3 regions of the Telmatobacter bradus genome follow, and region 2 is predicted to be linked to each of the others. Evidence: riboswitches for the same ligand, from Rfam matches in the RefSeq annotation. Region 2 holds a riboswitch; each other region holds the start of a gene.

Region 1 (10,692 bases), 2.2 Mb from region 2:
CTCAGGCTCACAAAGGAACCCATGACGCAGAAACCGCTTCATCCCTTGCAGAAAATTCTTGCCGAACGCATCGCCATCATCGATGGCGCGATGGGCACGACCATCCGCACCTACGGGATGAAGGAAGCCGACATTCGCGGCACACGCTTTGCCCATGCCGACAAGGATCTGCTCAACAACGGCGACCTGTTCTCCCTGACGCAATCCGGAATGATCTGCGACATTCACCGGCGCTTTCTGGAAGCCGGGGCCGACATCATCGAGACCAACACCTTTGGCGCGACCTCGATTGCGCAGAGTGAGTTCTTCGTGGAAGACCCGCGTGAGCACGGCGGGCGCAAGAATCCCGAGTTCTATCAGGGCGTGATTGAAATGCCGCAGCTGATCGAACTGGCGCACGAAATCAACTTCCAGAGCGCGCAACAGTGCCGTGCCAGCGCCGACTTGGTGGCCAACGCCACGGGCCGGCAGCGCTTTGTAGCCGGAGCGATTGGCCCGCTCACCGTCTCGCTTTCGAACTCGCCCGACGCCGACGATCCGGGCTTCCGCGTAGTCACCTTCGATCAGGTCAAGCGCGTTTACACCGAGCAGGTGCGTTCGCTGATGGCGGGCGGCGTGGATCTGCTGCTGGTGGAAACCATCTTCGACTCGCTCAACGCCAAGGCCGCGCTGGTGGCCATTCGCGAGGTCTTCGACGCCGACGGCAAGGAGCTGCCGGTGATGATTTCAGCGGCCGTGGGACGTGGTGGCGAGACGATGATCTCGGCGCAGACGGTCGAGGCGCTGTGGAATGCAGTCGAGCACATTCATCCGCTCAGCATCGGCCTGAACTGTTCTCTGGGACCGGACCTGATGTATCCCTTCCTTGAAGAGCTCTCGCAGAAGTCGAACGCGGCCATCTCCGCCTACCCCAACGCGGGCCTGCCCAATCCGCTCTCGCCGACGGGCTTTGACTTTACGCCAGCCGACATGGCGCATCATCTGGCGCACTTTGCCAAGGGTGGACTGATCAACATTGCCGGCGGCTGCTGCGGTAATACGCCGGAGCACATTGCCGCCATTGCGCACGCACTCGAACACCAGCCCACACGCGGCCGTTCACAGGTGGCTATGCCCAGCACCGCCGATGAAGCACCGCGCCCACTACGGCTGAGCGGCTCGCAGCCCTTCACCCAGCAGATCGGCTCCTACCTGATGATTGGCGAGCGCACCAACGTCGCCGGTTCGCCCAAGTTTGCCCGACTCATCAAGGAAGGCAACTACGATGAAGCGGTAAGCGTGGCCCGTCAGCAGGTAGAGAACGGCGCCAATGTCATCGACATCTGCATGGACGAAGGCATGATTGACGGCGTGGCCGCCATGACGCGCTTCCTGCAGTTGCTGGCCAGCGAACCTGAAGTGGCCAAGGTGCCCTTCATGGTGGACTCCTCCAAGTGGGAGGTGATCGAGGCTGGTTTGAAGTGCCTGCAGGGCAAGGGCATCGTCAACTCGATCTCACTGAAGGAGGGCGAAGAGAAGTTCCGCGAACATGCACACACCGTACTCGCCTATGGCGCAGCGGTGGTCGTCATGGCCTTTGACGAGCAGGGTCAGGCCTCGGGCTATGAAGACCGCATCCGCATCTGCGAGCGCGCCTATCACATCCTCGTTGACGAAATCGGCTTTCCCCCTGAAGACATCATCTTCGACCCCAACGTGCTTACTGTTGCCACCGGCATGGAGGAGCACAACAACTACGCGGTCGACTTCATCCGCGCCACCCGCTGGATCAAGCAGAATCTGCCTCACGCCAAGGTGAGCGGCGGCGTCTCCAACATCTCCTTCAGCTTCCGCGGCAACAACAAGGTACGCGAGGCCATGCACTCGGCCTTCCTCTATCACACGATCGCCGCCGGCATGGACATGGGCATTGTGAACGCCGGCATGCTGGAGGTCTACGAAGAGGTTGACCCCGAGCTGCGCACGCTGGTGGAAGATGTGTTGCTGAATCGCCGCCCCGATGCCACCGAACGTCTGGTGGAGTTTGGCGAAACACTCAAGTCAGCCGGCACGGGCAGCACGGAAAAGGCCGAGAAAAAGACCGAGGAGTGGCGCAACGGCACCGTGGAAGCGCGCCTGAGCCATGCGCTGGTCAAGGGCATTGATGCCTACATTGACGAAGACACGGAAGAGGCTCTCAAGCAGCTGGGCCGCCCCATCGACGTGATTGAAGGCCCGCTGATGGCAGGCATGAGCGTGGTGGGCGACCTCTTCGGCGCGGGCAAAATGTTTTTGCCCCAGGTGGTCAAGTCAGCCCGCGTGATGAAGAAGGCCGTGGCCTTTCTGACGCCCACCATGGAAGCGGAAAAAGCCGCTGCCGCTGCCGCCGGTGAGGCGGTGCAGGCGCAAGGCAAGATTCTGCTGGCCACCGTCAAGGGCGACGTGCACGACATTGGCAAGAACATCGTAGGCGTGGTGCTCAGTTGCAACAACTACGAAGTGATCGACATGGGCGTGATGGTGCCGTGCGAAAAGATTCTGGAACGCGCCAAAGAGATCAAGGCCGACATCATCGGCCTGAGCGGCCTGATTACGCCCTCGCTCGACGAGATGGTGCATGTGGCCCGCGAGATGGAGCGGCAGGGCTTCAGGATTCCGCTGATACTGGGCGGCGCAACCACCAGCCGCGCGCATACAGCCATCAAGATTGCACCGCACTACAGCCAGCCCGTGGTGCACGTGCTGGACGCCAGCCGCGCCGTTCCGGTGGCCACCAGCCTGCTGAGCGAAGATGGCCGGGCGGCATACATCAAGAAGCATTTTGCCGAATACGAATCCATTCGGCAAAACTTCACCAACCCCAAGCAAAGCACGATTTCCTTTGCCGAAGCCTGCGCACGACGCACGCCCATCGACTGGCGCGCGGAAGAGCTGGCCACCCCCGCCTTCACCGGCGCACAGGTGCTCGACGGCTTTCCGCTCGATGAACTGCGCAAGTACATTGACTGGACGCCGCTCTTCCACACCTGGGGTCTGAAGGGGCTCTATCCCGCGATTCTTGAGAACGAAAAATATGGACCGCAGGCGCAGCAGATCTTTGCCGACGCACAGACGCTCCTGGATGAGATCATCGCCCAAAAACTGCTGACCGCACGCGGCGTCTATGGCTTCTTCGCGGCCAACGCCGTGGGCGAAGATGTGGAACTCTACGCCGACGCAACGCGCTCCACAGTAGTAGAAAAACTGCACTTTCTGCGTCAGCAGGCCAACCGCGAAGGCAGTCAGGCCTGCCGTTCGCTGGTGGACTTTATCGCGCCCCGCGAGACCGGACTCAGCGACAGCATCGGCATGTTTGCCGTTACCAGCGGTCATGGTTTGAAGGCAATCTGCGACCGCTATCGCGCTGAGAACGACGACTATCACGCCATCATGGCCGAAGCGCTGGCCGACCGTCTGGCCGAGGCCTTTGCCGAATGCCTGCATGCACGGGCGCGGCGCGACTGGGGCTATGGCAACGAGGAAAAACTCACCGACGCACAGTTGTTTGCCGGCGAGTATCGTGGCATTCGTCCTGCGCCGGGCTATCCGGCCTGCCCCGACCACACTGAGAAGGCGGCCATCTGGAAGCTGCTGGATGTGGAGAAGAATACCGGCATGCTGCTGACCGAGTCCTATGCGATGTGGCCGGGCTCCAGCGTGAGCGGCCTCTACTTTGCGCATCCGCAGACGCAATACTTCAATGTGGGCAAAATCGAGCGCGATCAGATCGAGGCCTACCATCAGCGCAAGAACTGGACGCTTGAAGAAACCGAGCGCTGGCTGGCGCCGAACCTGAACTACGAGCCCGCCTGAAGTAGTCTTTGACTCATTGAAACAAAAACCTTTATGGTTCTCTGGTCCGGATTCCGGGACCAGAGAACCATAAATTCAATAACACGTATTATTTTATCGTATCACCATGGCAGGAAATTCCGGGAAAATCGCAGCTTTTTGGACCATTTCTGTGCGATTTTCACATTTGCACAGCGCACGCTACATATACACATTGAAAACACCAATAGCACTAGATATAGTAGAGAAGCTCGGTGGTTCCCCAGGCTACGGCTGGGGCGAAGATGGGAATCCGGCGTGAATCCGGAACTGCCCCGCAGCGGTAAGCAGGTACGAGGGCCAGCAAAAACACTGGACCATGGGTCCGGGAAGTTTAGAGCGGTTCTCCAATAGGTGTAGCCCTTGTGAGACTGTGCAAGGTAGCTTTTTCTTGAGGAAAAAGCCCCTCAGCGGCAGAAGCTTCGGTGTACAGCAATTGGAGAACCGCTATGGCCTTCCGGTTTGAACCTGCAGAGTCCGAAGACCTGCCCCGAGAACAAATGCACAGCCTCCGAGGGGAGGCGAGATGCAATGGCTGCATATCCCCTTCAGGGGAAGCACATTGCCTCGTCTTTCCGGGAGGCCAAGGAGAGTTTTCTCATGGCCACCATTGAGTCGCCCACCGGCTACGCGCCTGTACTACCTGGCTTCCCCGACCGGGATGAAACACCCACGATGCACATACGCAAGCGAAATGGCGTACTGGAACCTGTCGATGTAAACAAGATCGTGCGCGCCGTGCAGCGCTCGGCCTACGGACTTCCGCATGTGGACGTGATCCGCGTGGCGTCGAAGACCATTGGCGGCCTGTACGACGGCGCAACCACGCGTGAACTGGACTCGATTTCGATCGACACGGCCGCGGCGCTGATCGCCGAAGAGCCGCAGTACTCGCGTCTAGCCGCACGTTTACTGCTGGCCACCATCGTCAAGGAAGTTTCCTCGTTCAACATCTACTCGTTCTCGCAGTCCATCGAGCACGGCTACAAACAGGGCCTGATCAGCGATGCGGCCGCGGAGTTCGTGCGGATTCACACCCGCAAGCTGAACGACGCGATTGCCGACGACAACTCCGACCGCTTCGAGTACTTTGGCCTGCGCACGGTCTACGACCGCTATCTGCTGCGTGATCCTGAGTCGCGCAAGGTAATTGAGTCGCCGCAACACTTCTTCCTGCGCGTGGCCTGCGGACTGGCGCACACGCCGCATGAGGCCATCGATTTTTATCGTCTGATCTCGTCGCTGGACTACATGCCGTCGTCGCCGACGCTGTTCAACTCCGGCACCCGCCATGCGCAGATGTCCTCCTGCTACCTGCATGACTCGCCGGAAGATTCGCTCGAAAGCATCTACGACACATACAAAGATGTGGCCATGATGTCGAAGTTTTCCGGCGGCATTGGACTGGCCTTTCATCGCGTGCGTTCGCAGGGTTCGCTGATTCGTGGCACCAATGGCCTGTCGAATGGCATTGTGCCGTGGCTGCGCACGCTCGATAGCTCGGTGGCCGCAGTGAATCAGGGTGGCAAGCGCAAGGGTGCCTGCTGCGTCTATCTGGAGCCGTGGCATGCTGACGTCATGCAGTTTCTGGAACTGCGCGACAACACCGGCGATGTGGCCCGCCGCACCCACAATCTGAATCTGGCCAACTGGATTCCCGATCTGTTCATGCGCCGCGTGGAGGCCGATGGCATCTGGTCGCTCTTCGATCCGAAGGATGTGCCCGAGCTGCCTGACCTCTATGGCAAGCCCTTCGATGCCGCCTATGAAAAAGCCGAAGCCGAGGGACTCTTCAAGGAGCAGGTGAAGGCGCGTGACCTGTATGCGCGCATGATGCGTACGCTCGCCGAAACCGGCAACGGCTGGATGACCTTCAAGGATGCAACCAACCTGAAGTGCAACCAGACGGGCAAACCGGGCAACGTAGTGCATCTGTCGAACCTGTGCACCGAGATCACCGAGGTCAGCTCGCAGGATCAGACGGCGGTCTGCAATCTGGGCTCAATCAATCTGGCACGCCACGTGGAACGCGCGGCAGACGGCACGCTGCGCTTCAACTTTGAGAAGTTGGCGGCCACGGTGGCCACGGCGATTCCCATGCTCGACCGGGTGATTGACATCAACTTCTATCCGATTGAAGCCGCAGCCCGCTCCAATGCCAGCTGGCGTCCGGTGGGACTGGGCGTGATGGGCCTGCAGGACGTCTTCTTCCAGCTCCACATTCCCTTTGACACAGAGGAAGCGCTGAATCTTTCGACGCGCATTCAGGAAGAGATCTACTACTCCGCGCTCAACGCCAGTTGCACACTGGCCGAAGAGTTTGGCGCACACGAAAACTTTGCTGAAACCCGTCTGGCGGACGGTCATTTCCAGTTTGATTTGTGGAATGTGAAGCCTGCCAATACTGCGCGTTGGGAAGAACTGCGCCAGCGCATTGCCAAGAGCGGCGTACGCAACTCGCTGCTGATCGCCATTGCACCCACGGCTACGATTGCCTCGATTGTGGGCTGCTATGAGTGCATTGAGCCGCAGATTTCCAACCTCTTCAAACGCGAAACGCTCTCGGGCGAGTTCTTGCAGGTGAACCGCTATCTGGTGGAAGAGCTGAAGCGGCTGAACCTGTGGAACGACGCGATGCGCAACAAGTTGAAGGCTGCTGAAGGTTCCGTGCAAGGCGTGGAAGAGCTGCCCGAAGAGCTGCGCGTGCTTTACCGCACGGTGTGGGAGACGCCGATGCGTGCGCTGGTGGATATGGCCGCGGCCCGCAACGCCTACATCGATCAGTCGCAGTCGCTCAACCTCTTCAGCGAGTCGCCCAACATCGGCAAGCTCTCATCAATGTACATGTATGCGTGGAAGAAGGGGCTGAAGACGACCTACTATCTGCGTTCGCGCCCCGCTACGCGCATTGCCAAAACGACGATTGCCAGCACGGGCCGTGCGAATCAGACACCGGTGAGCGCGACGGCCGCCATTGCCTGCTCGCTTGAAAATCCGGAATCCTGCGAGTCGTGCCAGTAAGACATTTTCCCGCTTGATCCGGCCCAAAAGATTTGCGTCGTGCTTCCCCACCCTAGCCACAAAGACGTGGCGAGGGTGGGGCACCCGATCAGCATTGGTATGGATTTGCCAGATCAACCACGCTTGAAATAGAGAAAGAAAAAATCATGAATGAAAAATCGCTGCTGAATTCCTCCTCGGTTGAAGTGCCTGACCGCATCCTTGATCCCGGCCTCTGCCTGACGCTGCGCCCCATGCGCTATCCGGTCTTCTATGACATGTACCGTGACGGCATCAAGAACACCTGGACTGTAGACGAGATTGATTTCCAGACCGATCTTGTCGACCTGAAGCAGACGCTGAGTCCGGCCGAGGTGCATCTGATCCAGCGTCTGGTGGCGTTTTTCGCTACCGGCGACAGCATCGTGTCCAACAACCTGGTACTGAATCTGTACAAGCACATCAACTCGCCCGAGGCGCGGCTTTACCTTTCGCGCCAGCTCTTCGAAGAGTCCGTACATGTGCAGTTCTATCTGACGCTGCTCGACAACTACATTCCCGCCCCCGACGAGCGCGCCGACGCCTTCGCCGCGGTGGAGAACATTCCGTCGATTGCCAAGAAGGCTGATTTTTGCATGAAGTGGATCGACACGATCCACCAGATGGATCGCATTGAAACGCGCGAGCACCGTCGTCAGTTCCTGCTGAACCTGATCTGCTTTGCCACCTGCATCGAGGGACTGTTCTTCTTTGGCGCGTTTGCTTATGTGTACTTCTTCCGCTCCAAGGGACTGCTGCACGGACTGGCCGCGGGCACCAACTGGGTCTTTCGCGACGAGAGCTGCCACATCGATTTTGCCTATGAAGTCGTACGCATTGTGCGGGAGCAGGAACCGGATCTGTGGGATGCGGATCTGGAGCGGCAGATTGTGGAGATGCTCACCGAAGCCATCGACGCCGAGGCCCAGTTCAGCGAAGATCTGCTGTCGGGCGGCGTGGCTGGTTTGTCGGCCAAGGAGATGCGTCAGTATCTTGGCTTTGTGGCCGACGCACGGCTGGAGCGGCTGGGCATTGCGCCTGCCTTCCACTGCTCGAACCCCTTCCCGTTCATGGAATTGCAGGACGTGCAGGAGCTGACCAACTTCTTCGAGCGCCGCGTCTCGGCCTATCAGGTTTCGGTGCCCGGCGAAGTAAGCTTCGGCGAAGATTTTTAGAATTTCCTTTTTTTACGCATGCCCTCATCCTTACCGCGAAGAGCGCGCAGGGGTGGGGGCATTCGCTCCAAAGCCCAAATTCTGCTATCATGGACTCACGCTCAGTTGTTTGGCCGTGAGCCGTTCCCGCCTTTCTTCAAGGTTGTCCGCCACGTAAGCTTTCCAGGCCCCTCAGCGTAATGGTCCATCGTAGTCAAGGCTTCGCAGTGTCTGCTCGTGAGAACGCAGCGTGCGATTGACCGGACCAGACTGCAGCGCGTGTGCGCCAGATCAGTCGAAGACGCGAGATGTGGCAAACCCTGAAGCGACGATTCTGAAGTAATCCCAGGTTTACTGCATACAATAGAATGGTCTTTTGCGCGTTTTTGCGCTTGTTGACGTGCAACGAAGGGCCAAATAACTGCGTTCTTGCGGGCAATTCCATGGAAGAACTGGAATGATGGATTGCTGCGCCGTGAATGCTGCCTAGGAATGAATTGAAGATCTTTTCTGAAATGCCCCTGTCGCCCGCAATGAAGCAGCGACTGCTCGAAGCCAATTTTATTTACCCCACGCCCGTACAGACTGAAGCCGTTCAACCCGCGCTTGAAGGCCGTGATGTGCTGGTTACCGCGCAGACCGGCACCGGCAAAACGCTCAGCTATCTGATTCCGCTGATCGAGCGTACCGAGCAGGCAACCAACAGCAAGGGCGCCATCGCGTTGGTCATGCTGCCCACCCGCGAGCTGGCCATGCAGGTGTTGGCCAACTGGCGCACCCTGACCCAGGGCCAGGAAAGCGCCGCGCTGGTTTGCGGCGGCCTACCGGAAGGCCCGCAGCTCTCCGCGATTCGCCGTGGAGCACGCGTGATTTTTGCCACTCCCGGACGCCTGGAAGACTATCTGCAGCGCAAGCTCGTGAACCTGAGCGGCGTGCAGATGATGGTGCTCGACGAAGTGGACCGCATGCTCGACATGGGCTTTAAGCCGTCCATTCAGCGCATCGCCTCGCTGCTGCCCGCCAACCGCCAGACTATGTGCTACTCGGCCACGCTCAGCCCCGCCATTCGCGACGTGGCCAGCATGTACCTGCAGGATCCAGTGCGTGTGGAGATTGGCTCGTCCGAGCTGAAGCCTTCCGCGAATGTAAAACTGCAGAGCTTCGAAGTTCCCACCGACAAGAAGCAGGAGCTGCTTGAGCATCTGCTCACCACACATCCGGGCAGCTTCATGGTATTTGTGCGCACCAAGCACGGAGCCGACCGCGTGGCCAAGAAGCTGACCAACTCAGGCTTCTCGGCAGCGCCGATCCACGGCGACCGCACTCAGGCGCAGCGCAGCTCGGCATTGCGTGGCTTTGCCGAAGGCCGTCACCGCGTGCTGGTGGCCACCGATGTGGTGGCCCGTGGCATTGACGTGGCTGACGTAGCCCATGTGGTCAACTTCGATCTGCCCAAGGAAGCTGAAGACTTTGTGCACCGCGTAGGCCGTACCGGCCGCGCATCGGCCCGCGGCGTGGCTTCCACCTTTGCCGCTCCGGCTGAGATCCGCACCCTGAAGCGCCTGGAACGCACGCTCTCGATCACCACCGAGAAGTACCGTGTGCGCCCCAACCCCTCGGCTCGGGGAATGGTCGCCTAAGAGTCTTTTCAATCAACACTGAAGCGAGTGGGCTTCAGCGCCTGTTTCCTCCTGGATCTGTTCTTCCCGGGAGGAAACAGGCGCTGAGGCCCTCGCTTTTTTAGATGCACTTACGGCCCGACTCAAGTCGGGCTCTGTTACAAATCTCCTCCGGAATGAAACTATCCTATAAAAATCGCTTGGGATTCTGTTGTTTGCCCGTCCTTTAAGGCCGATGAAGGCTAGGAGTTTCCCATTCTGTCAGCGGGTGCTCCACTTGGCCGAGGAATCATTTCATGTCGATTTCACCAGTCTGCTCACGTTGGCTGAGCAGACCTCGGACGCCGTTGTGCTTACCGACCCGGACGGAATCATCCGTTATATAAACCCAGCCTTTACTACTCTCTCCGGCTATACGCTTGAAGATGCCCTCGGCGCCACACCGCGCATTCTCAAATCCGGGAAGCAGAAAGCGGAATTCTATCGCAGCATGTGGCAGTGCATCCAGGCGGGAGACGTCTGGCAAGGCACACTCATCAACAAGCACAAGGATGGTTCGCTGTTTTCAGAACGCCTGCGCATCGTGCCGATTCAGGACAAGCCTCCTCAGAAAATCACAGGCTATATGGCATTTGTCCAGAACAGCACGGTAGCCAGAGCCGCAGAGGATGCGCAACATTTTCTCGCCTCCCTCATACGGGGCTCGGAAGATGGCATTCTTGTCTTTTCCCCCCAGAATGGCGAGATTCTGAGCTGGAATCGCGGTGCCGAACGCATCTTCGGTTACACGGCAGAAGAAACCGTGGGACGTCCCGTGGCAGAGCTATTCGCCCCCGAGTTGCGGGAGCAACTGAGCGCCCAGATTGCACGGATGGCGGACGGAAAAACCTTGCTTCCCTGCCGAACCATCGGGCAACGCAAGAATGGAAGCATCTTCCCCGTGGCGCTGGACGCAGCGCTTGTGCGCGACGAGCAGGGCAACGCCACGTCCATCTCAATGCGGGTCAGCGATGCCACGGCGCAGGCTGAGC
Region 2 (10,692 bases):
TGTTTTCTCCCGACGCGCCGTCGGCTGCGGCCACTGCCGTTGCCGTGCCGGAAGGCTGCGATTCGAGCGATGTGGTCAAGGCGCTCAAGACGCGCTTTCGTGCGATCAGTGCCAATGGTCAGGGCTCGATGAAGGGCAAGATCTTCCGCGTGGCGCATCTGGGCTTCTTTGACTATCTGGACACCGTGGCCCTGCTGGGCGCAATGGAGCACATCGCCAAGGACACGCTGCATCTTCCGGTGGAGTACGGCTCGGCCGTGGCTGCGGCGCAGAAGGTCTTTGTGTCTGAGGCGAATCAGTAGAAGCACGAGCAAGTCGGCGAGTCAGCAAGTCAGCTTTGCGCTTATCGCTGCCCCGCTGACGGCGCTGACTTGCTGACCTGCTAACGTAGCTGGCGCGCTAACATCGCAATCCCTGGTCCGCACTTCCCCGTGGGCCGAAACCTAACCTGAACACATTGACCTTGAGAAGTCTTCCATGGGCGAACTTACTTTTGGCGAGAAGCTGCTGATCGCACGCAAGCAGCTCGACCTGTATCAATACCAGATGGCGGAGCGCCTGGGCGTTCACGCCAACTCGCTGACCAAGTACGAGCGGGGCGAGGGCAAGCCTCACGCCGCAGTGGTGCGCATGTTCGATCTTTTATGCGAGCAGGAAGGCATCCGTTTCGAAGCTTTCGAGACCGTTGGAAACAAGGTCAAGGGAGAAAAAATGAAGATCGTACTTGCGGAGAAGGTATCTCCGGCGACACGGGCTGTTTTTGCCGCTGAACCGGAGTGGGAGGTCCTGACGCACGATCAACTCACCGGTGGACTGGCGGCGGCTTTGGCCGATGCCGATGCGCTGGTGGTCCGCTCGGCGGTGCAGGTGGACGCGGCACTGCTAGCCAGCGCGCCCAAACTGCGCGTGATTGGCCGCGCCGGTGTGGGCGTGGACAACATTGACGCCGAGGCGGCAACCAAGCGCGGCATTGTGGTGATGAATACGCCGGGCGGCAACGCGATTGCCGTGGCCGAGCTGACGCTGGGCATGATGATTGGTCTGGCGCGCAAGATTCCTGCGGCCAACAGCACCATGCATGCGGGCCTGTGGGAGAAGAAGAACCTGCAGGGCTCGGAGCTGCGCGGCAAAACACTGGGCATTCTGGGTCTGGGCCGCATCGGTCTTGAGGTTGCGCATCGCGCCCGCGTCTTTGGCATGGAGATTGTCGGCTGCGATCCGTTTGTGTCGGCGGCCGTAGCCCGCGAAAATAATATCTCTCTTGTTTCGGTTGAGGAGTTATTTGCGCAGGCGGATTACCTGACGCTGCATGTGGGCCTTACGCCGCAGACGCATGGCGTGGTCAATGCCAAGTCGATTGCCAAGATGAAAAAGGGCGTGCGCATCATCAACTGTGCGCGTGGCGAACTGATTGAAGAAGCCGCGCTGGCCGAGGCCTTGAAGAGTGGTCAGGTCGGTGGTGCGGCGCTCGATGTTTTTGTGGAAGAGCCACCGAAGGATTCGCCGTTCTTTGCGCTCGACAATGTGATTCTTACCCCGCACATTGCCGGATCGACGGCGGAAGCGCAGGAGGCCGTAGGCATTCAGATTGCCAGCCAGGTGCGCGATTACCTGAAGGATGGCGTGGTGCAGAATGCCGTGAACATGCCTTCGCTTTCGCATGAAGAGTACACGGTGCTGGCGCCTTACATCGAGCTGGCCAGCCGCATGGGTGCGTTTCTGGCGCAGGCGGGCAAGGCCAACATCGAGGCCATCGACATTGTGTACAGCGGCAAGTTACGCGACGCCAAGATTGAGTTGGTGCGCAATGCCGTACTGGCCAGTCTGCTGGATGGTGTGGAGCAGGTGAACCGCATCAATGCATCGAGCGTGGCGACGGCGCGCGGCATTCGCGTGCACGAGGAGAAGGAAGACAGCCATCGCGGCGCGGCCACTACACTTGGCGTTGTGCTGCATACGCCTGCGGGCCGCAGCCATGCTACCGGCACGGTAATTCATCAGCGCCAGCCGCGTTTGCTGGAACTCGATGGCATTGACATTGAGATTCCCCTCGAAGGCAATCTGCTGGTCTGCCGCAATCAGGATGTGCCCGGTGTGATTGGCAAGATTGGAACCACACTGGGTGAGCACGGCGTGAACATTGCCAGCTTTGCCCTGGGCCGCGAACGCACGGGCGTGAAGCCGGTGAAGGCGCTGGCCGTGGTGCAGGTGGATGCGCCGGTCAGCGACGTTGCGCTCGACGCTCTGACGCAGATCGATGCGCTCTACGAGGCGCGGCTGGTTCGGCTGGCGGAGTAGGAAGACCAGCTTTCAGCCGTTTAACCAGCTTTCAGCTTGTTTGTGTAGCTTGCAGCGTGTTTGCAGGAGCGAACAAAAAACTTGTGGGGTTCTGCCGAACTCGACAGGGAAAGAACCACCGCCAACCAGCGGTGGTTCTTTCTGTTTCTCGCAGGATTTCACAGCGCCCCGCCGGGGTTTGCCGTCTCTCTGAGACAGCAAACCCCGGGTTCCTCCTTTCTCTTCGCATACGCTCAGATTCAGGATCCACCCGGGGCTATTTTCGCTTCACCCCTCTGGGGTGAAAAACGAATTATCGATACGGCTTAAGGGCAAGGCTCGAGAGCAGAGTCAAAGCTGACAGCTGTTTTTCATCGCAGAACGAAGTGCTTGAAGCCGGTGCCGAAGTCTGCGGGCAGCGTATAGGCTGGCGCGTTGTTCAGCACGGAAAGCCGGTCGTTGCGTGTGCCTTCGCTGCGGAAGCCCTGCACAGCGTAGTTGCGTACGCCCAGCGAGAGCAATTCCTTTTTAAGCGAGAGCATTTCTTCGAGCGGGAGCAGGCCGGTGTGTAGCGTGGTGCGCACTTCGTGGGCGGTGTTGCTGGCCAGCAGATGGAGCAGGCTGGCGCGGGCGCGTTGGCCGCTCTCCGCTACGCCGGTGGTGCGTTCGTATTGATCGAAGGGAGCCTTCACGTCGAAGCCGACCCAGTCCACCAACGGCAGCACTTCGCGAAAGCGTTCCGGGTGCATGCCAGCGGTGTGCAGGCCTACCTTGAAGCCCATGGCGCAGACTTCTTCCATGGCTGCCGCCAGAGCAGGTTGCAGGGTGGCTTCGCCGCCGGTAAAGACGACGGCATCGAGCAGGCCGCAGCGCGTGGAGAGGAACTCCGCGATGCTCTGCCATTCGATCAGGCCGGGGGCCGTCGCGGGCTGCAGGTTGGGATTGTGGCAATAGACGCAATCCCATGCACAGCCCTGACAGAAGATGGTGGCAGCCAACTCACCCGGCCAGTCGACCGTCGACAGCCGCGTGAGTCCAGCTATGCGCAGTTCAGCAGCACTTGGTTTCAACAAAGCACGTCCGCTCGTGGTATTCGCCCTGCTTGCCGCGGTTGAAGCTGGCCACGGGGCGGAAGTAGCCCATCACGCGGGTCCAGACTTCGCAGGCCTGGCGCTCTTCGTCCTTGAGCTGAATCGTCGTCGGTTCTTCGATGGTCATGGTCGACATATCTTTCCTCCGTTGGGGAATTTCTTGTGGTGCGGACTGGAGCCTTGCAGCATGGCACAGTCCGGCAGTATTTGTGTTTTCCCAGCTCCCAAAAGCAGGAGCTGGGGCACCCAATCTACGGCAAAAAACTTTCCGTCCTACGCCTGTGCTTCAGCCTGCTTGCGGGCGACCAGGTCAGCGTCGCACTTGGGGCAGAACTGGTGCTCGCCTGCCAGATAACCATGCTTGGGGCAGATGGAGAAGGTTGGCGTAATAGTGATGTAGGGCAGGCGGAAGCTTTCGAGCGAACGGCGCACCAGCTTCTTGCAGGCTTCGGCCGTGCTCACGCGCTCACCCATGTACAAATGCAGCACTGTGCCGCCGGTGTACTTGGTCTGCAGCTCTTCCTGCATGGCCAGCGCCTCGAAGGCGTCGTCGGTGTAACCCACCGGCAACTGACTGCTGTTGGTGTAGTAAGGCTCTTCCTTGCTGCCTGCCTGCAGAATATCCGGGAAGCGCTTTTTGTCTTCGCGGGCGAAGCGGTAGGTGGTGCCTTCGGCGGGCGTGGCTTCCAGGTTGTACATGTGGCCGGTCTCTTCCTGGAACTTGATGATGCGCGCACGCACATGGTCAAGGAAGCGCACGGCGAGGGCACGTCCGGCTTCGGTGGTGATGTCGTCAGCGTCGTTGCTGAAGTTGCGCACCATTTCGTTGATGCCGTTTACGCCGACGGTGGAGAAGAAGTTGCGCAGCGAGCCCAGATAGCGCTTGGTGTAGGGGAACAGGCCGTTGTCCATGTGGCGCTGAATCACCTTGCGCTTGATCTCCAGGCTGGTACGGGAGATTTCCAGCAGCTCGTCCAGGCGGGCCAGCAGCGCAGCTTCGTCGCCGCGATGCAGATAGCCGAGACGCGCACAGTTGATGGTGACCACGCCCACTGAACCGGTCTGCTCAGCGGAGCCGAAGAGGCCGTTGCCGCGCTTGAGCAGCTCGGTCAAATCAAGCTGCAGACGGCAGCACATGGAACGAACCATGTTGGGTTTCAACTCGGAGTTCAGGAAGTTCTGGAAGTAGGGCAGGCCGTACTTGGCCGTCATCTCAAAGAGCAGTGTGGCGTTTTCGCTCTCCCACGGGAAGTCGGGCGTGATGTTGTAGGTGGGGATGGGGAAGGTGAAGACGCGGCCCATCGCATCGCCCGAGGTCATCACGTCAATGTAGGCGCGGTTGATCATGTCCATTTCCACCTGCAGATCGCCGTAGGTGAAGGGCATGGTCTTGCCGCCAATGACGGGCTGCTGCGCGCACAAGTCTTCCGGGCAGGTCCAGTCAAAGGTCAAATTGGTGAAGGGCGTCTGCGTGCCCCAGCGCGAGGGCACGTTCAGGTTGTACACCAGTTCCTGAATGCACTGGCGCACTTCGCTGTAGGGCAGGTTGTCCTTGCGGATGAACGGCGCCATGTAGGTGTCAAAGCTGGAAAACGCCTGCGCACCGGCCCACTCGTTCTGCAGTGTGCCCAGAAAGTTGACGATCTGACCAACGGCGCTGGACAGGTGCTTGGGCGGACCCGCTTCCACCTTGCCGGGAACGCCGTTCAGGCCCTCCAGCAGCAGGGTGCGCAGCGACCATCCGGCACAGTAGCCGGCCAGCATGTCCAGGTCGTGGATGTGCACGTCGCCTTCGCGGTGAGCGCGGCCAATTTCATGCGGATAGACGTGGGAGAGCCAGTAGTTGGCTACCACCTTGCCGCTGACGTTCAGAATCAGACCGCCCAGTGAGTAGCCCTGGTTGGCGTTGGCGTTCACACGCCAGTCGGCGCGGTCCAGGTACTCGTTGATCGACGAGGCCACGTCCACCATGGTGCGCTGGTCGTTGCGCAGGCGCGAACGCTGCTCGCGGTAGACAATATAGGCGCGGGCGGTGGCAAAGTGATTGGCCGAGATCAGTACCTGCTCAACCACGTCCTGAATCTGCTCAATGTGCGGAGCGCGATCGTGGAAGCGGTGGGAGATGACCTTGATGGCCTGAATGGATAGCAGTTCGGCCTCGGCCGGGTCAAATGCGCCGCTAGCCTTGCCGGCCCGCTCAATGGCGGAATGGATCTTGGCAGCGTCAAAGTCGGCGGTTGCGCCAGAGCGCTTGACGACGGAGCGCGGAGGAAGTGTAGTGAGGGCGGACATTGGGTTCCTTTCCCGCAGACGGCGATGTGGAGGAGGGTACTGCAAAAAACGGGCGCGTAAAACGCAGCCCAGGCAAGCAACCCTCTGGTACACCCCGTCCGAGGACGTAAATCTGAATACGGCAAGCCTCCCGGCATGCGAGTCGCAGCGGCAATCCAGCCTTCCCACTCCACTGAGGGGCAGTGGTATGAGCGGAGAGCGGCTCTTCGCTTTCAGTTGCGGGCACAGCGTTGGAGTGGTTCGGTCAGAACGCACCAACTTCCCTCTTGGCCCAACATCTTGTGTTGCTTGGGAGACGTAACACTGCCCAATGTAGCTCTATTACGGAAGTGCGTCAAGCATTTATGGGCGTGGAAGTGGTGGAAAAGAATCGCATGCAGTGCAGAAACGGGACTTTGCCGGGGTTCATCGCTGTGTAAAAGAAAGACCTCCACAGGAGCGTCAGTCCCACGGGGTGAAACGCTGTGGGAGGAGGGAAAATCACCACCAGGCAGCGTCCTTGTGGAGGGATTGTGTCGAATTTCCCCGGTGCTGGCGTCGGCTTTGCGTTGACCTTGGCCAAGCCTCTGCTCTATAGTGAGGCTACTTTATGGTGCCCGGTTTCTGCGACCGGGCTTAAAAGGGAATCCGGTGAAAATCCGGAACTGCCCCGCAGCGGTAAGCAGGAACGAACGCTCCGAAAGAAGCACTGGTCCAGCCATGGACTGGGAAGCTGGAGCCACTAGGTAGCCTGCGAGTCCGAAGACCTGCCGTAGAGCCTGTCCAGAACGGACAGAACATGCACACGCCTCCGAGGGGAGGGCCGGGTGTTGCGGTTTTTCAACCGCTACATTTGTGACTTCACGTTTTTGGAAGACCGTAGAAGCCTGAGGGAGAGTTGTATCTTTTCCGGCCCGTGCGGGAGCTTTCAACACGTTGGCCATGGCGGCAGGGATGCGTCTCTGCAGCCAGCGCTTCGGTGTGTGTGCCCATTGTTTAGAGGAGATAAGGATGAGTTTGGCGATTGCGAGCAATCTCGGTTTCCCCCGCATGGGCAGTCAGCGTGAGTTGAAGTTTGCGCTGGAGAGCTTCTGGGGCGGAAAAAGCAGCGAAGCAGAACTACTGCAGGTGGCGCGTCAACTGCGCAACCGGCACTGGCGTATGCAGGTGGAAGCGGGCATTGCCGTGCCGCCGAGCAACGACTTTTCCCTGTACGATCAGGTGCTCGACATGGTGGCGACGGTGGGCGCGGTTCCGCGGCGTTTTTCTAGCCCCGACGAGCAGGTGAGCTTGGCCACCTACTTTGCCATGGCGCGTGGTGCACAGGACGCTCCTGCTCTGGAGATGACCAAATGGTTCGATACGAACTACCACTATGTGGTGCCGGAGTTCGAGCCCGGTCATCATTATTCTCTGCGTTCCAGCAAGGTGGTGGACGAGTACGTGGAAGCGCGCGAGCAGGGCATTGAGACGCGTCCGGTTCTGCTGGGGCCGGTTTCGTTTGTACTGCTGGGCAAGCCGACCAACTCCAGCGTCACCCGCGCCTTTGTGCTTAAGCAGATTCTGCCCATCTATCGTGATCTGCTGGGACGGCTGGCGGCGGCAGGCGCAGGTTGGGTGCAGATCGACGAGCCCTGCCTCTGTCTGGATCTGGACGAGGCGGCACAGAGCATGTATCGCGAAGCTTACGCGGAGCTGAACTGTGCTTTTGCGTTGCCGAAGTTTATGCTGACCACCTACTTTGGAGCGCTACAAGAGAATCTTGATCTGGCGCTATCGCTGGGTACCGCTGGCCTGCATGTGGACTTGGTGCGCGCGCCGGAGCAACTGGATGCGGTGCTGGCCAAGGCTCCTGAGGCGCTGGTGCTCTCGCTTGGTCTGGTGGACGGACGCAACGTGTGGCGCACTGATGTTTGCCAGGCGTTGCGCATTGCGGCCAAGGCCACATTGGTGCTCGGCAAGGAGCGTGTGCAGATTGCGCCTTCCTGCTCGCTGCTGCATACGCCCGTCGATTTGGCCACCGAGACGGCGCTGGATGCCGAGGTGCGTGGCTGGATGGCCTTTGCCCGCCAGAAGCTGGAGGAAGTAGCCCTGCTGAGTCGCGCGCTGGAGGGGGGCATAGAGGTTGAGACTGAACTGACCGAGAATGCGCGTCTGATGGAAGCGCGCCGTCAGTCCACGCGCATTCATCAACCCCAGGTGGCCGAGCGCCTTGCCGCGGTTACGCCGGTGCAGCTGGAGCGCACCAGTAGCCATGCGCGGCGGCGTGAAGTGCAGCAGAAGACGCTGCGTTTGCCTTTGCTGCCCACCACTACGATTGGCTCGTTTCCGCAGACGGCGGAAGTGCGCAAAATGCGCGCCGAGTTCCGCAAGGGCAAGATCGACATCCAGAGCTACGATGCCTTTCTGCAGGCCGAGACGGAGCGCTGCATCGGTTTTCAGGAAGAGGTTGGGCTGGACATGCTGGTGCATGGCGAGTTCGAGCGCAACGACATGGTTGAGTACTTCGGCGAGCAGCTTGATGGCTTCGTCTTCAGCCAGAATGGATGGGTACAGAGCTACGGTTCGCGCTGCGTCAAGCCGCCGATCATCTTTGGCGATGTCTCGCGTCCGCGGGCAATGACGGTGCGTTGGGCAAAGTACGCGCAGTCGCTCACCGCAAAGCCCGTCAAGGGCATGCTCACTGGGCCGGTCACGATTCTGCAGTGGTCGTTTGTGCGCGACGATCAGCCGCGCTCCGTCACCTGCCAGCAGATCGCTCTGGCGATTCGCGATGAAGTTGCCGATCTGGAAACAGCTGGCATTCGCGCCATTCAGATCGATGAGCCGGCCATTCGCGAAGGTCTGCCGCTGCGCCGCGCCGACTGGGCGGAGTATCTGCTCTGGAGCGTCGATGCCTTCCGGCTGGCCTCTGCCGGAGTCGCTGACGCCACGCAGATCCATACCCACATGTGCTATTCGGAGTTCAATGACATCATTGAGGCCATTGTGCGCATGGATGCCGACGTGATCTCGATTGAGTGCTCTCGTTCGCGCATGGAGCTGCTGGATGCATTCACGCGGGTGCGCTATCCCAACGAGATCGGCCCCGGCGTCTACGATATTCACTCGCCGCGTATTCCCAGCCGGGAGGAGATTGCCACGCTGTTGCGTCGGGCGCTGGAGGTACTCAATCCAGAGCAGCTATGGGTCAATCCCGACTGCGGCCTGAAGACGCGTGGCTGGCCGGAGGTACGCTCCGCGCTGGAAGCCATGGTGCAGACGGCAGAGGGTGTGCGCGACGCACTGGCCTGCATGCCGCGGTAAACGCACCCGCTACAAAACAGAACAGCCACCGCGAGCTTGCGGTGGCTGTTTCTGTTGGAGAAGCGCTGATCTTCGTCTGTATCAGCGGATGCGATAGACGAAGGCTTCCTCAATATATCTGTCGCCAAAGGTCTGGCCACCCAGGCGCATGCCATATACATCTTTTGCGGAACCTAAAAAACGGCGCAATTCCTCAATCATGAGACTCTTCATGGGGCGCATGAAGATCGGGGGTTGTCTGTGAATGGGAATTTCTGCTTTATCCAGTGCCTCGTGAATCTGTGTGTAACCAGTAAATTGAGAGGATTGGTCGAGATGCTCGGAGGCCAGAATCAAGCGCCAGTCTTCATAGTCTGGCAATTTTGCCCATAGCGCTACATTCGGCTCTCTGCCTGCCTTGTCCAGGGCATCAATGACATTGCTGCCATTTTCAATGTCGAAACTTACCAGTGTTTCCGTACCCATGGGAGAAACCCTCCTCCGGTCTGATCCTCAATAGCCCTTAGTAGTTCAGAAGCTTCCTGGTCGGTTTTTTCGATCCGGTATCGTCCTTCTTCCGACTAGTTTCTCAAGATGTCCCAAATGATCCTCATTGCCGGATCGGCTGCAAGTATGTCGCTCAACTGTGCGAGCCTCAGCAGATCGTTCAGTTTATGAGTGTGATTATCCACAACAAGTTTTTTGTCAGGGAAGTCGTGTTCTTGAGTCTGTCGGGCGATGCAGGCTTTTAGGGCACATTCGACTGCGTAGCCGGCCAGATAGTATGCGCCGTCGTCAAGTCCCTGCTCCAACAGGGTTTTGGCTTCGCGAAGGCGCAGATTGGACAGATTTTGGAAGTCCAGACGATTCATGGTCCAGGAACCCTTCCTGGACCATGATCATAACGCGAATTTGATTGTGCTGGAGTTTACGCGCGGCTCATGTAGGTGCCTTCGCTGGTGTCGACGCGGATCTTTTCGCCTTCGTTGATGAAGGGCGGAACCTGGACCATCAGGCCGGTTTCCATCTTGGCCGGCTTGGTGACCGACGAAGCGGTGGCCGACTTCAGGCCCGGCTCGGTCTCAATAACCGTCAGCTCGACGAAGGTGGGCAGGTCAATGCCTACGGCCGTGCCGTCGTGGTAGCTGACCTTGATCTGCAGATTCGGCGTCAGGTAATCGACGGTATCTCCGAGCGTGTCGGTCTTGAGCACGGTCTGCTCAAAGTCTTCGGGGTTCATGAAGTAGTAGTCGTCGCCGTCGTTGTAAAGGAACTCCATGCTCACTTCATCCACGACAACCTTTTCGATGGAGTCGGCCGAGCGAAAGCGGTGCTCAAACATGGCGCCCGACTTGAGGTTGCGCAGTTTGGCCTGGATGAAGGCGCGGAGGTTGCCCGGGGTACGATGCTCGACCTTGAAGACAAGGTGCAGGCCATCGTTGTGCTTGATGATCATACCGGGGCGCAGTTGCGTGGCGGGAATCGCCATAAGAGAGGAACTCCTTGCTGGGTTGCGTGCGGAACGCGAAAAATTTCGGCCTTAACGCAAAATCCGGGATGCTGTATCCGCAGGCCAGTAGCCCACAGTTGCCGTGACCAATAGGGAGGGTCAACCCTGCACGAATTCTCTGGGGGCGATCTTTCCGGATTTTGCTTCAGCCCATCTGTTATTGTAGCTCAGGGCCGGAAGCACGGGGCCGGAAACAAGGATTTGCCCCGGGAATTGCTTTCCAGGCAACGGTAAGACGTAAACCTGAATCTAATCAAA
Region 3 (10,692 bases), 260 kb from region 2:
AGTCCACGCGTTTTTCGCGGCCCAAGGGGCACTTTGGCACCTCGCTCACCTTCAGCATGCCGTTTGGTCTGCTGGGGCTGGCCGTGGCGTTGGTTTTGCACAATCCCTTGCTGGGGTTGGGGTTGCTGGCCTGGGCTGTGGCCACGCGCTGGGCTCTGGCGCTGGCAGTGGGCCGGGGCGTGGTGGGTGATCGCCACTGGCTGCAGTTGCTGATTCTTTTTCCCGTCCGCGACCTGATGGGCTTCTGCTTCTGGGCGGCCAGTTATTGCGGACAGAACGTCTTGTGGCGGGGGCGCATCTTTGAACTGCTGCCGGGCGGCAGAATGCGGGCGGTCAAGTAATGGCAAAGATAAGACTGGATGTGTTGGTGACCGAGCGCGGCATTGCGCCCAGCCGTGAGCGGGCGCGTGCTTACATCATCGCTGGCCGCATGATGGTGAATGAGCAAAAGATCGACAAGCCGGGCGCGGCGGTGGATCCGGAGGCCGTCTTGCGGCTGCTCGGCGATGAGTTGCGCTACGTAAGCCGCGGCGGTTTGAAGCTGGAAGGCGCGCTGAAGCTCTGGCAGATCGACGTGACGGAGCGCTGGGGGCTGGACGTGGGCGCTTCCACCGGCGGCTTTACCGACTGTTTGTTGCAGCACGGGGCCGCGCGAGTGACGGCGGTGGATACGGGTTTTGGGCAGATTGCCATGAAGCTGCGCCAGGATGAGCGGGTGCGGCTGATGGAGCGCTGCAACGCCAGACTGCTGGAACCGGGCGCATTGCTCGATCCCGAGGGAAACGGCCCGACGATCATGGCGATGGATGTGTCGTTCATTTCAGCCACCCTGATTTTGCCGGCGATCTTTGCTGCCGCGCCTACGCTTACCGAGGCGGTGGTGCTGGTCAAGCCGCAGTTCGAGGCGGGCCGTGAGCATGTGGGCCGGGGCGGCATTGTGCGCGACCCCAAGGCGCACAAACTGGCCGTCGACAAGGTGGCGGCGTGCGTCAAGGAGCAGGGCTGGCGGGTGGCCGCCTCGGCGGAGTCTCCCATTACCGGGGCCGAGGGCAATCACGAGTTCCTGCTGTGGGCGCGCAAGGCGGAGAGCGAGACGTAGTCTTTCGCGGACAGGCGTCAGAGGTGGTTTTTCAGGCTTTATTTTGCAGATTGCCGTTCCTGGATCTCGGCTCTCTGACCCTTGATTTCTCTTCTCTGTCTTTGACTTCATGCCAGAGCGCAACTATAAATAATTGATAGGATGGAAAAATTTTCATCCCATCCCTTTCGCCCGACAGAGGGCGGCAACCTACGACAAACCTCGCTCAGGATGTTCGGGAAGGCGGTGCAAATCCGCCACTGCCCCGCAACTGTGAGCGCCCTTGGCCATGTTTTCGTCGTTCGATCAGGCGAAGAATGTTCTCAAGGTCTGATCCATGTTTTTCCTGCGGAAAAACAACCACTGAAGAAGCGTAGATTCTTTGGGAAGGTGGACAGGCTGGGCGCAAGTCAGGAGACCGGTCCTTCGAGCGCACCCACCGCTTACGTTCCGAGGGGAACGAAGGAGCCAGAATGCGTTTCATCTCCAGCTTTTTAACTAGAAATCTTCTTACCAGGGCCAGCCAGATGCTGGCGCTGCTGCTGTTGGGCGCTGTGGCCACGGCGGCCAGCGCGGCATCGATTCACGGCACAGTCACGGACGCAACCGGCGCACGGCTCAAAAGTGTACACGTGCTGCTGGTGTGCAAGGGGAAGGTGGTCGGTCAGTCTGAGACGGCCTCCGACGGCAGCTTTCAGATTCTGACCGGCACGCAAGGCCATCTGTTCCTGCTGCTCTCGGCCGACAACTTCCGGCAGTTGCAGACGCCGGATTTTTACGCTGGCCGCAGTGATGTGGTGGAAAAGACGCTGGTGATGGAACCGGCCTGGGTGCATGAGTCAGTCGTGGTGACGGCCACCGGCACTCCAACGCCACAGGCGCAGACCAGCGCCACCACCACCGTGCTGAGCCAGGCCGATTTTGCCCTGAGCACGGATCTGGTAAGCGCCATGCGCATGATGCCGGGTGTTTCGGTGGTGCAGACCGAGGGCCGCGGCTCGTGGACCTCGCTGTTTGTGCGCGGCGGTGTATCGACGGACAATCTGGTGCTGATGGATGGCATCGATGTTGATGATCTGGGCAGCCAGTTCGACTTTGGCGCACTTTCGACCAACAACCTGGAGAGCGTGGAGGTCTATCGCGGACCGAACTCCAACCTATTTGGAGCTGGCGCCATGACCAGCGTGGTGAGCCTGACCACGGCCCACGGTACAACCAACTTTCCTTCGGTGATTCTGGAGGCCGAAGGCGGCAGCCTGTACACCACCCGTGAGAGTCTGACTGTGGCTGGAACCCATGGCAAGCTGGACTATCTGGGTGCCTATGGCTGGTTGCAGACAAGCAATGATCTGCCCCGCGACGAGCATCATCTGGCCTCCACTGTGGCCAATCTCGGCTGGCAGCCGACGGCCAGCACGGTGGTGCGCGGTACATTGCACTATAACGTGGCTGCCACCGGCGTTCCCAATGCCTGGGACTTCTATCATGTGGCCGACGACTCCACCCAGAAGGATCAGGATCTGTACCTGAGCAGCTCCATCTCCAACCAGACGACGGAGAGCTTTCACAACACGGTGCGCTACGGCCTGACGCGCAAGCGCGAGCAGCTGAATCTGTGGTCCATGCAGGGCACGCCCGTCAGCTACAGCTATGCCTGCTATAGCGCGGGCTCACTGGGCCAGACGGTGACGATCACCGGCGCCAACGGCTACTCGGCTACGGGACAGGCCACGCTGGACTGCGGAACCTATGGCGACCAGTTTGTTTCCAACCGCGATGCCCTGACCTACAACGGCGATGTAAAGCTTACCCCCCATCTGGCGGCCATGGTTGGCTTCCAGTATGAAGATGAGCGCGGCGCAGAGCCGGGCAGCGCCTACTATGGTCCGGTGGAGCGTTCCAACTACAACTACATTGCCAACGTGCATGGCGACTACAAGAACCGCTTCTTCTACACGTTGGGCGGAAACCTGGAGCACTACTCGCTCTTCGGCACCCAGACCTCACCCCGCGCCGGATTTTCCTGGTACGCGTTCAAGCCCCGCAAGGGCGTATTTAGCAGTACGCGCATTCTGTTCAACTACGGCGACGCCGTGCGCGAACCGAAGCTGACCGATCAGGACTACTCGCTGTACAACCTGCTGCAGGAGAATGGTGCGCAGTCGTCCATTGCGGCGCTGCACATTTCGCCGCTGACCGCACCCTCTGCCCGCACCTATGAGGGTGGTCTGGCGCAGTCGTTCCTGGGCGACCACATCAACTTCCGCGTCTCTTACTTTCACAACCAGTTCGGACGGGAGTTGGAGTACGTTGGCTCGGGACTGCTTTCCGAGGTACTGACGGGGATGACGGCAAGCCAGAAACAGGAACTTCTGGTTGAGTTGAATACGGACGGCATTTATGGTGCCGAGGTAAACTCGCAGGCCTTCCGCGCCCAGGGCATCGAGAGTTCGATTGAAAGCGGCATTGGACGCAATCTGAGCCTGCGCGGTGGCTACACCTATCTGGATGCGGTGGTCGAGCGCTCGTTTGACAGCGACAATGAGGCGCTGCTCGAAGGCTATGCGCCAACGTATAACGGTATTTCCATCGGTAGCGATACGCCGCTGGTGGGTGCGCGTCCCTTCCGTCGTCCGCCCCACACCGGCTACTTTACGGCCATCTATGCTTCTCACAAGCTGACCGGCGTCTTCGCTTCGTCGTATGCCAGCCGCAGCGACGACTCCACCATGTTGGGGTATATGGATGCCAGCGGCGGCAACAGCCTGCTGCTGCCCAACCGTGACCTGGACCACGGCTTCGCCAAGCTCGATCTGGGCGGAAGCTACCAGCTCATCAAGGGTCTCTCGGTGTATGCGCAGGGAGAAAACCTGTTGAATCAGGAGCATATCGCTCCGATCGGTTACCGTAGTCTGCCGTTCACGCTTCGCGTTGGCGTCAAGCTGAGCTGGGGACCGGGAAGCGGTCGGTAAATTGTTTTGAAGCGATGCTTTATGGCCGGTTCCCTAAGGGGCCGGCCATTCTGTTTTTTGCCCCGGCAGGTAGGAGGGAAGATGCTTTTCCAGAAATGAAAATATGTTCTTGTTTTCCACAAAAACCGATATTTTTCACGCATAAAATCATGGATTTACCTCTTTTATTACAATCAGAACTGGACCATACTCTATAGGTTGCTTCCTGGCTTGTGGACCTGTCGTGGCGTTTTCCCCGGAACGATCCGAACGCCAGGCAGATTCAAGCCATGAAGGCTTATGTCAGCCAAAGACGGAACAGAAGATCCGTATTCTGTGCTTTCCGGTTGGTTGGCAGTCCAGAAAATCCTGCAAGCCGCGCAGTATTCTTCCCACGGGCGCTGGCGGTATTTACCGGATTTTCATGCGGGTTCCGTACGATATGGGATTGGCAGGGGAATGCTGCCCAATCTACCTCTTTAACTCCCCGAATCCCGGATTTATAGGGGAGAAAAAGAGAATAAATCTGCAGGACACATTCTCATTGCTTTTGATCAAGTCCCCATTCTGTAAACACTTAACCCGTGCAACTTGGTAAAAAACTCCTTTGGAGGGCCTAGAATGACGAAACAACGAATCCGCCTGGGGCTGTTATGTCCGGCGATTTTCTCTCTGATGCTCTGTATGGGCGGATTGGCTGCTCGTGCGCAGTCGACGACCCAAGGATCGATCGCCGGAACCGTGGAGGATCCGTCGGGCGCCGTAGTGAATGCAGCTACGATCACAATCCAGAACGCCAGCACTGGCTTCAAAGTCACGCTCACGAGCGACGCCAGCGGCTTCTTCAAGGCTCCTCTGTTGGAACCCGGCACCTATACGGTGACGGTGGCCGCGCAGAACTTTGCCAGCTACAAGGCTACGAGTGTGACGGTTCAGGTGGCCCAGGTGACCAGCCTGACGCCGCACCTTGCCCTGGCCGGTAGCGCTACGGAAGTAGTGGTCAGCGATACCACTCCGGTGATGAACACCGAATCGCCTGACTTTTCCGACACGCTGAACACCGTGGCGATGCAGAACATCCCGATCAACAACCGCCGCTGGTCGAGCCTCGCCATGACCACGCCCGGTGTGGTTTCTGACGGAAACGGCTACGGCATGGTGAGTGTGCGCGGCATCAGCACCCTGCTGAATAACGTGGAAATCGACGGCGCCGACGACAATCAGGCCTTCTTTGCCGAAGAGCGTGGTCGTACCCGTGAGGCGTATTCGACCTCCGGCAGCGCGATCCGTGAGTTTGCCGTGAACAGCGGTGTGTACTCGGCTGAATTTGGTCGCGCCGCCGGCGGCGTCATCACCTCGGTGACCAAGAGCGGCACCAACCAGTTGCACGGCGAAGCCTACTTCTATGACAAGGAAAGCAACTGGAACGCCTATAACGACTACACCACGCTGACCACGTTTGCGAACAACACGACGACCACCAAGCACATCAAGCCCGAAGACATCCGCAAGATCTACGGCTTTACGGTGGGCGGCGCGCTGATCAAGGACAAGCTGTTCTGGATGTACACCTACGATCAGCACACCCACGTCTTCCCGGTGGTGGGCGTGCCGAGCAATCCGCAGTATTTCTACACGCTGCCTTCGGTCTCAAACGCCAACTGCGCCGTGGCGACAGGCCTGCTTTCTGGCACGGCCACAAACGTCAATGATGCAGCGACCTGCGCTCTGGCGGCTCGCCAGAAGATCACCTTTGCCCAGGCATCGTATGACTGGGCCGCCATGGTCTATGGCAGCACCAACATCAGCGCAAGCAACTACAACGGTGTTTCCACGATCAACGATCTTGGCCTGAACAGCGACATCGGCACGGTCAGCCGCTTTGGCTACCAGGAGATCAACACGCCGAAGATCGACTGGCAGATCACACCGCGTGAACACCTGAGCGTGCTAGAACATCGCCTGCGCTGGGATTCGCCGGGTGGCGTGCAGACCACGGCCTCTGACAACTACTCGCGGGATGCCCAGGGTAACGACTTCGTCAAGCTGGATTACGGCGTAGCCAAGCTGACCAGCCTGATCAGCAACAACATCAGCAACGAAGCCCTCTACCAGTACAGCCGCGAGCTGGATGATGAAACCCAGCAGGCCTACACCAGCTATACCAACTCCGATCTGACGGCCAGCACCGGAAATGTGCCGTATGTGGCAGCCAGCTCAAAGTACGGCTTTAACGCCGGTTCGCCTTACTACTCGCATCGCACGGCCTATCCCTATGAGACCAAGTGGCAGATCGGCGATGTGCTTTACGTTGCCAAGGGTAACCACAGCATGAAGTTCGGCGTTGACGTGGTCCACAACTACGACCTGATGAACAACACCTACGAGAGCAACGGCTACTTCAGCTACGCATACGTGGGCAACATGGTCAACGACCTGCTGAACAAGAAGAATGGCGTAACGCCGTCGGGCACCAGCTATGGTTGCGATTCGGGTGGTTCGGCCTCTTATTCGAGCAGCTCGATTCTGGGTTCTTACCCCTGTTACTCAACGTTCGCACAGGGCTTCGGCAATCCGGCCTACCAAATTAACACGATGGATCTTGGCGTCTTCGCTCAGGATAACTGGAAAGTTTCGCCCCGCCTGACTTTGGAACTCGGTCTGCGTTGGGATCACGAAACGATGCCGGATGCAGATCTGAATCTGACCTCGGCCACCGGCAGCTTTGCTCCCTACCTTGGCCTGACCAACAACCCTACCGACAACACTGACTTCGGTCCGCGCGTCGGCTTTTCGTATGACCTTTTCGGCGGTGGCAAGACTGTTCTGCGTGGCGGTTACGGCATCTATTATGGCCGCATCACCAACGGCAATATCGAGAACGTGCGTCTTGGAACTGGCAGCCCCAATGGCCAGTTAACCAGCTCATGGAAGGGCAAGACCTCGGGCGCTCCGACCTTTCCGAACATCGAAGCTTCATCGTTGGCCTGCGCGGCGTACAGCACATCGTGTCCCACCTCTTACTTCATGGCGCCGAATCTGAAGCTGCCCGAGGTGCAGGAGTTCGATCTGCAGTTGCAGCAGGATCTGGGTAAGGGTACGGTCCTGTCGTTGAGCTATCTGGGTGGTCTGGGCCGTCGTCTGCCTAACTTCCTTGACGTGAACCTGAATCCGACTACCACCAATCAGACGTTGACGGTTACCGCCGATGCAAACGGCAAGGGTCCGTTGGGTCCGACTGGCACGCAGTTTGTGGTGCCCACCTACACGGGTTACGGCAACACCGCGCGGCTCGGTGCCAATGCAGCGTACTTCAGCTCGATCACCGAGTTCATTTCCAACGTGAACTCCAACTACCACGCTCTGGCCATCGAACTGTTGAATCGCTCGATGAAGAGCGTTACCTTTGACGTGAATTACACCTGGTCGCATGCTCTGGACTTTGCCCAGAACACCAACACCCAGGGTGCGGCCAACTCTTGGTACGATCCTTATGGCAACACCCACGTCAACTACGGCAATTCGGCCTTCAACGTGCCGCAGCGCTTCGTGGCCTATGCCATCTATAACCTGCCGAACCTCAAGACCAGCAACCCGGTCAAGTGGCTGACCAACGACTGGAGCTTCGACGACAGCTTCCAGATGCAGAATGGACTTCCGTTCACGGCCGGAACCAGTAACTACACCACCAACGGCGTGGGCAACTACTGGAACGGTTCGGGTGGTCTGTCGGCAATTCCGCAGATCGGCTACAACACCTACAAGTATCCCCGCCGCATCGTCGACGATGTGCGTCTGCAGAAGTCGGTGAACCTGGATGCCACGAAGTATGTGAAGAGCGTCGACCTGATACTCAACGTCTTCAATATCGCCAACCATCAGAACATCACCGGTTACAAGAGCACCTACCTGTACTATCTGACGGGCACAAACGTTCAGTACGAAGGTGTGAACGGAACGGGTGACCAGAGCTTCATGGTGCCGAACAACTCCAACAGCAGCGCGTTCCTTTACACGCCGCGTCAGGTGGAGATTGCGGCCCGCATCAACTTCTAACGCAAACTCAACCCAAAGACGCGGTGGCTTCGGCTGCCGCGTTTTTGTTTGTGGAACAGCTTCCAGTCCCCAGTCCCCAGTTCCCAATTGCTGAAAGCTGACGACTCACTCCCCCCCACAAAAAAGCTGGAAGCTGGAGGCTAGCAGCTGGAAGCTATATTCTTTCTGTAGCTGTCTGCTTCCCCATGGATCTAGTCGAAAAAATCCGTTTGTTGCCCACCGAACCCGGCGTCTATCTGTACAAAAACGCCGAGGGTGAGGTGATCTATGTGGGCAAGGCCAAGAACCTGCGGTCGCGGGTGCGCAGCTACCTGCTGGCCGCCAGTCAGGCCAACGCCAAAACCGGCTCACTGATGCGCGAGGCCGTCGATCTTGAGTACATCCTGGTGGGCAATGAGCAGGAGGCGCTGGCGCTTGAGAACAACCTGATCAAGCAGCGCCAGCCGCGCTTCAACATCCTGCTGCGCGACGACAAGACCTACCCCTATGTGAAGCTCACACTCACCGATCGCCATCCCAAGGTCTTTGTCACGCGCAAACTGCGCAAAGACGGCGCTGCCTACTTCGGTCCCTATCTGCCGTCGAGCCTCGCCTATCGCGCTGTGGAGCTGATCCACAAATGTTTTCAGATTCCCAGCTGCAAGGTGGACCTGAACCGCTATCATCCGCGGGCGTGCCTGGAGCACTATATTCACCGCTGCCTGGGCCCGTGCGTCGAGGGCCTCGTCGCGCCCGAGGCTTATCGAGAGGCGATCCGAGATGCGTCGATGCTGCTGGAGGGCCGTCATGGCGACCTGGAGCGCACCTTCACCGAGCGCATGATGGTTGCCGCCAGTGAAGAACATTTTGAAGCGGCAGCGCGGCTGCGCGATCAGCTGGTGACAATTCAGCAACTGCAAACCCGCCAGCGCGTGGATACCGCCGAGCTGAGCGACGAAGCCGACGTCTTCGGCTACTACTTTGCCGATGGCATGCTGGCCGTGAACCTCTTTCACGTACGCTCAGGCAAGATCGTTGATCGTCGCGAGTTTTTCTGGGAAGAGCTTGCGACCCTCATGGAGACCGACGACGAAGCCGAGGAAGGCGCGGAGATTTCTGAGGAGGGCAGGGAAGAAAAATTTCGTCCCGGCAAGATCTTCAGCGCCCTCGTCAAACAGCTCTACATTGAGCAGCCGTATGTGCCGCGCAGCATTCTGGTGCCTGTGGACTTTGACGACCGCGAGGTGCTGACGGAGTTGCTGAGCGCGCAATCCAAACACAAGGTGGAACTGGCCGTGCCGCAGCGTGGCGACAAGCGCGCGCTCATCGACTTGGTGGGTCAGAATGCCCACCAGTCGCATACCCAGCGCTTTCGCGTGTTGCAGCCCTCGCAGAAGGCCATTCAGGAGGCGCTGGCCGATGCGTTGCTGCTGCCTGAGCTTCCCAAACGCATCGAGTGCTTCGACATTTCGCATATTCAAGGCGCTGAGACGGTGGCTTCGCTGGTCGTCTGGGAAGACGGCAAGATGAACAAGCAGGCCTATCGCAAGTTCAAGGTGAAAACCGTGACCGGAGTGGACGATTTTGCCAGCATGAACGAGGTCGTCACACGCCGCTACAAGCGCCTGCAGGAAGAGAAGAAGGAGATGCCCTCGCTGGTGCTGATTGACGGCGGCCTGGGCCAGTTGCATGCGGTGGGCGAGGCGCTCTCGGCGCTGGGGCTGACGACGCAGCCGCTGGCCTCCATCGCCAAGCGCGAAGAGGTGATTTACGTATACGGCAACGAGGACGAGCCGGTGGTGCTCGACCGCCGTTCGCCGGTGCTGCACCTGATTCAGCTGATCCGTGACGAGAGCCACCGGTTTGCCATCGGCTACCACCGCCAGCGCCGCGCTATGCGCGACCGCGATTCGGAGCTGCTGGAGATTGAGGGTGTGGGCGCGCTCACACGCCAGCGCCTGCTCACCCACTTTGGCAGCCTGCGGGAGGTCAAACAGGCCTCGGCCGAGTCGCTGGCCGCCGTGGTGCAGCAAAAGACCGCGGAAAATATCTGGCGGCATTTTCATGCTGCAGGCAGCGTGGGGCAAGAGGAAAGCTAAAACCACCGCGCGGGATCCGTCCGAGTTTCCAGACAATAGAGGCCATTGCCGCAATTCGCTTGTTGCCGCACGCAGCCTGAACCGGTTTTATTGTGCAGGCTGCATGGCCTTGCGCAGTTGTTCCTCTACCAAGTGGTGGTTAGCCACGCGCTGGAGGATTCGCGCTACACAGCCATTCCCCTGAAAAGCGTTCTCCGGTAACGGACCGACAAAGCGCACAATTCCATCCTGATCGACAACAACGCCCAATGGAAAATCAATCGCCCCAAGATTGCGGGCGGCTTCAGCACCAACGACCAGCGTCGAAGTGCCTTCCAGATCCTTCCAATCTGTCTCGACGGGCTTGCTTTCAGGTACGCCAAAGTCGTCGTGAAAGACCAGAGCATAGGCGTGAATTTTTGTTTCAGTGTTTAAGCGAGCAAACTCAGTGAGCGTCTTTGTCTGTTCACTGCAGCTTTGGCACCAGTCGGGAAAAAGCATCAGTACGGTGGCCATTCCGTAGTCGGAATCAATGCGCGGTTTGGCGTCT

What was found. Region 2 has a riboswitch for cobalamin ahead of ACOBR2_RS04485 (ribonucleoside triphosphate reductase). Riboswitches for the same ligand answer to the same signal wherever they lie in the genome.
Region 1: it holds a riboswitch for cobalamin, as region 2 does, so the genes downstream of both, ACOBR2_RS13445 (ribonucleoside-diphosphate reductase subunit alpha) here and ACOBR2_RS04485 (ribonucleoside triphosphate reductase) in region 2, are expected to answer to the same signal.
Region 3: it holds a riboswitch for cobalamin, as region 2 does, so the genes downstream of both, ACOBR2_RS05555 (TonB-dependent receptor plug domain-containing protein) here and ACOBR2_RS04485 (ribonucleoside triphosphate reductase) in region 2, are expected to answer to the same signal.

The regions. Positions count from the first base shown of each region.
Region 1 is NZ_CP184532.1:3,256,775-3,267,466, forward strand. Features, by position in the region: gene metH (methionine synthase) at 22-3,831, shown strand; cobalamin riboswitch at 4,049-4,357, shown strand; gene ACOBR2_RS13445 (ribonucleoside-diphosphate reductase subunit alpha) at 4,381-6,870, shown strand; gene ACOBR2_RS13450 (ribonucleotide-diphosphate reductase subunit beta) at 7,017-8,063, shown strand; gene ACOBR2_RS13455 (DEAD/DEAH box helicase) at 8,540-9,682, shown strand; gene ACOBR2_RS13460 (PAS domain S-box protein) at 9,939-10,692, shown strand, end outside.
Region 2 is NZ_CP184532.1:1,053,411-1,064,102, forward strand. Features, by position in the region: gene ACOBR2_RS04465 (pyridoxal-phosphate-dependent aminotransferase family protein) at 1-302, shown strand, start outside; gene serA (phosphoglycerate dehydrogenase) at 478-2,298, shown strand; gene ACOBR2_RS04475 (anaerobic ribonucleoside-triphosphate reductase activating protein) at 2,649-3,347, opposite strand; gene nrdD (anaerobic ribonucleoside-triphosphate reductase) at 3,328-3,504, opposite strand; gene ACOBR2_RS04485 (ribonucleoside triphosphate reductase) at 3,642-5,660, opposite strand; cobalamin riboswitch at 5,763-5,975, opposite strand; cobalamin riboswitch at 6,234-6,429, shown strand; gene metE (5-methyltetrahydropteroyltriglutamate--homocysteine S-methyltransferase) at 6,651-8,945, shown strand; gene ACOBR2_RS04495 (hypothetical protein) at 9,027-9,410, opposite strand; gene ACOBR2_RS04500 (hypothetical protein) at 9,506-9,796, opposite strand; gene efp (elongation factor P) at 9,853-10,413, opposite strand.
Region 3 is NZ_CP184532.1:1,312,427-1,323,118, forward strand. Features, by position in the region: gene ACOBR2_RS05545 (glycosyltransferase) at 1-341, shown strand, start outside; gene ACOBR2_RS05550 (TlyA family RNA methyltransferase) at 341-1,099, shown strand; cobalamin riboswitch at 1,275-1,520, shown strand; gene ACOBR2_RS05555 (TonB-dependent receptor plug domain-containing protein) at 1,552-4,050, shown strand; gene ACOBR2_RS05560 (TonB-dependent receptor domain-containing protein) at 4,651-8,085, shown strand; gene uvrC (excinuclease ABC subunit UvrC) at 8,271-10,163, shown strand; gene ACOBR2_RS05570 (hypothetical protein) at 10,251-10,692, opposite strand, start outside.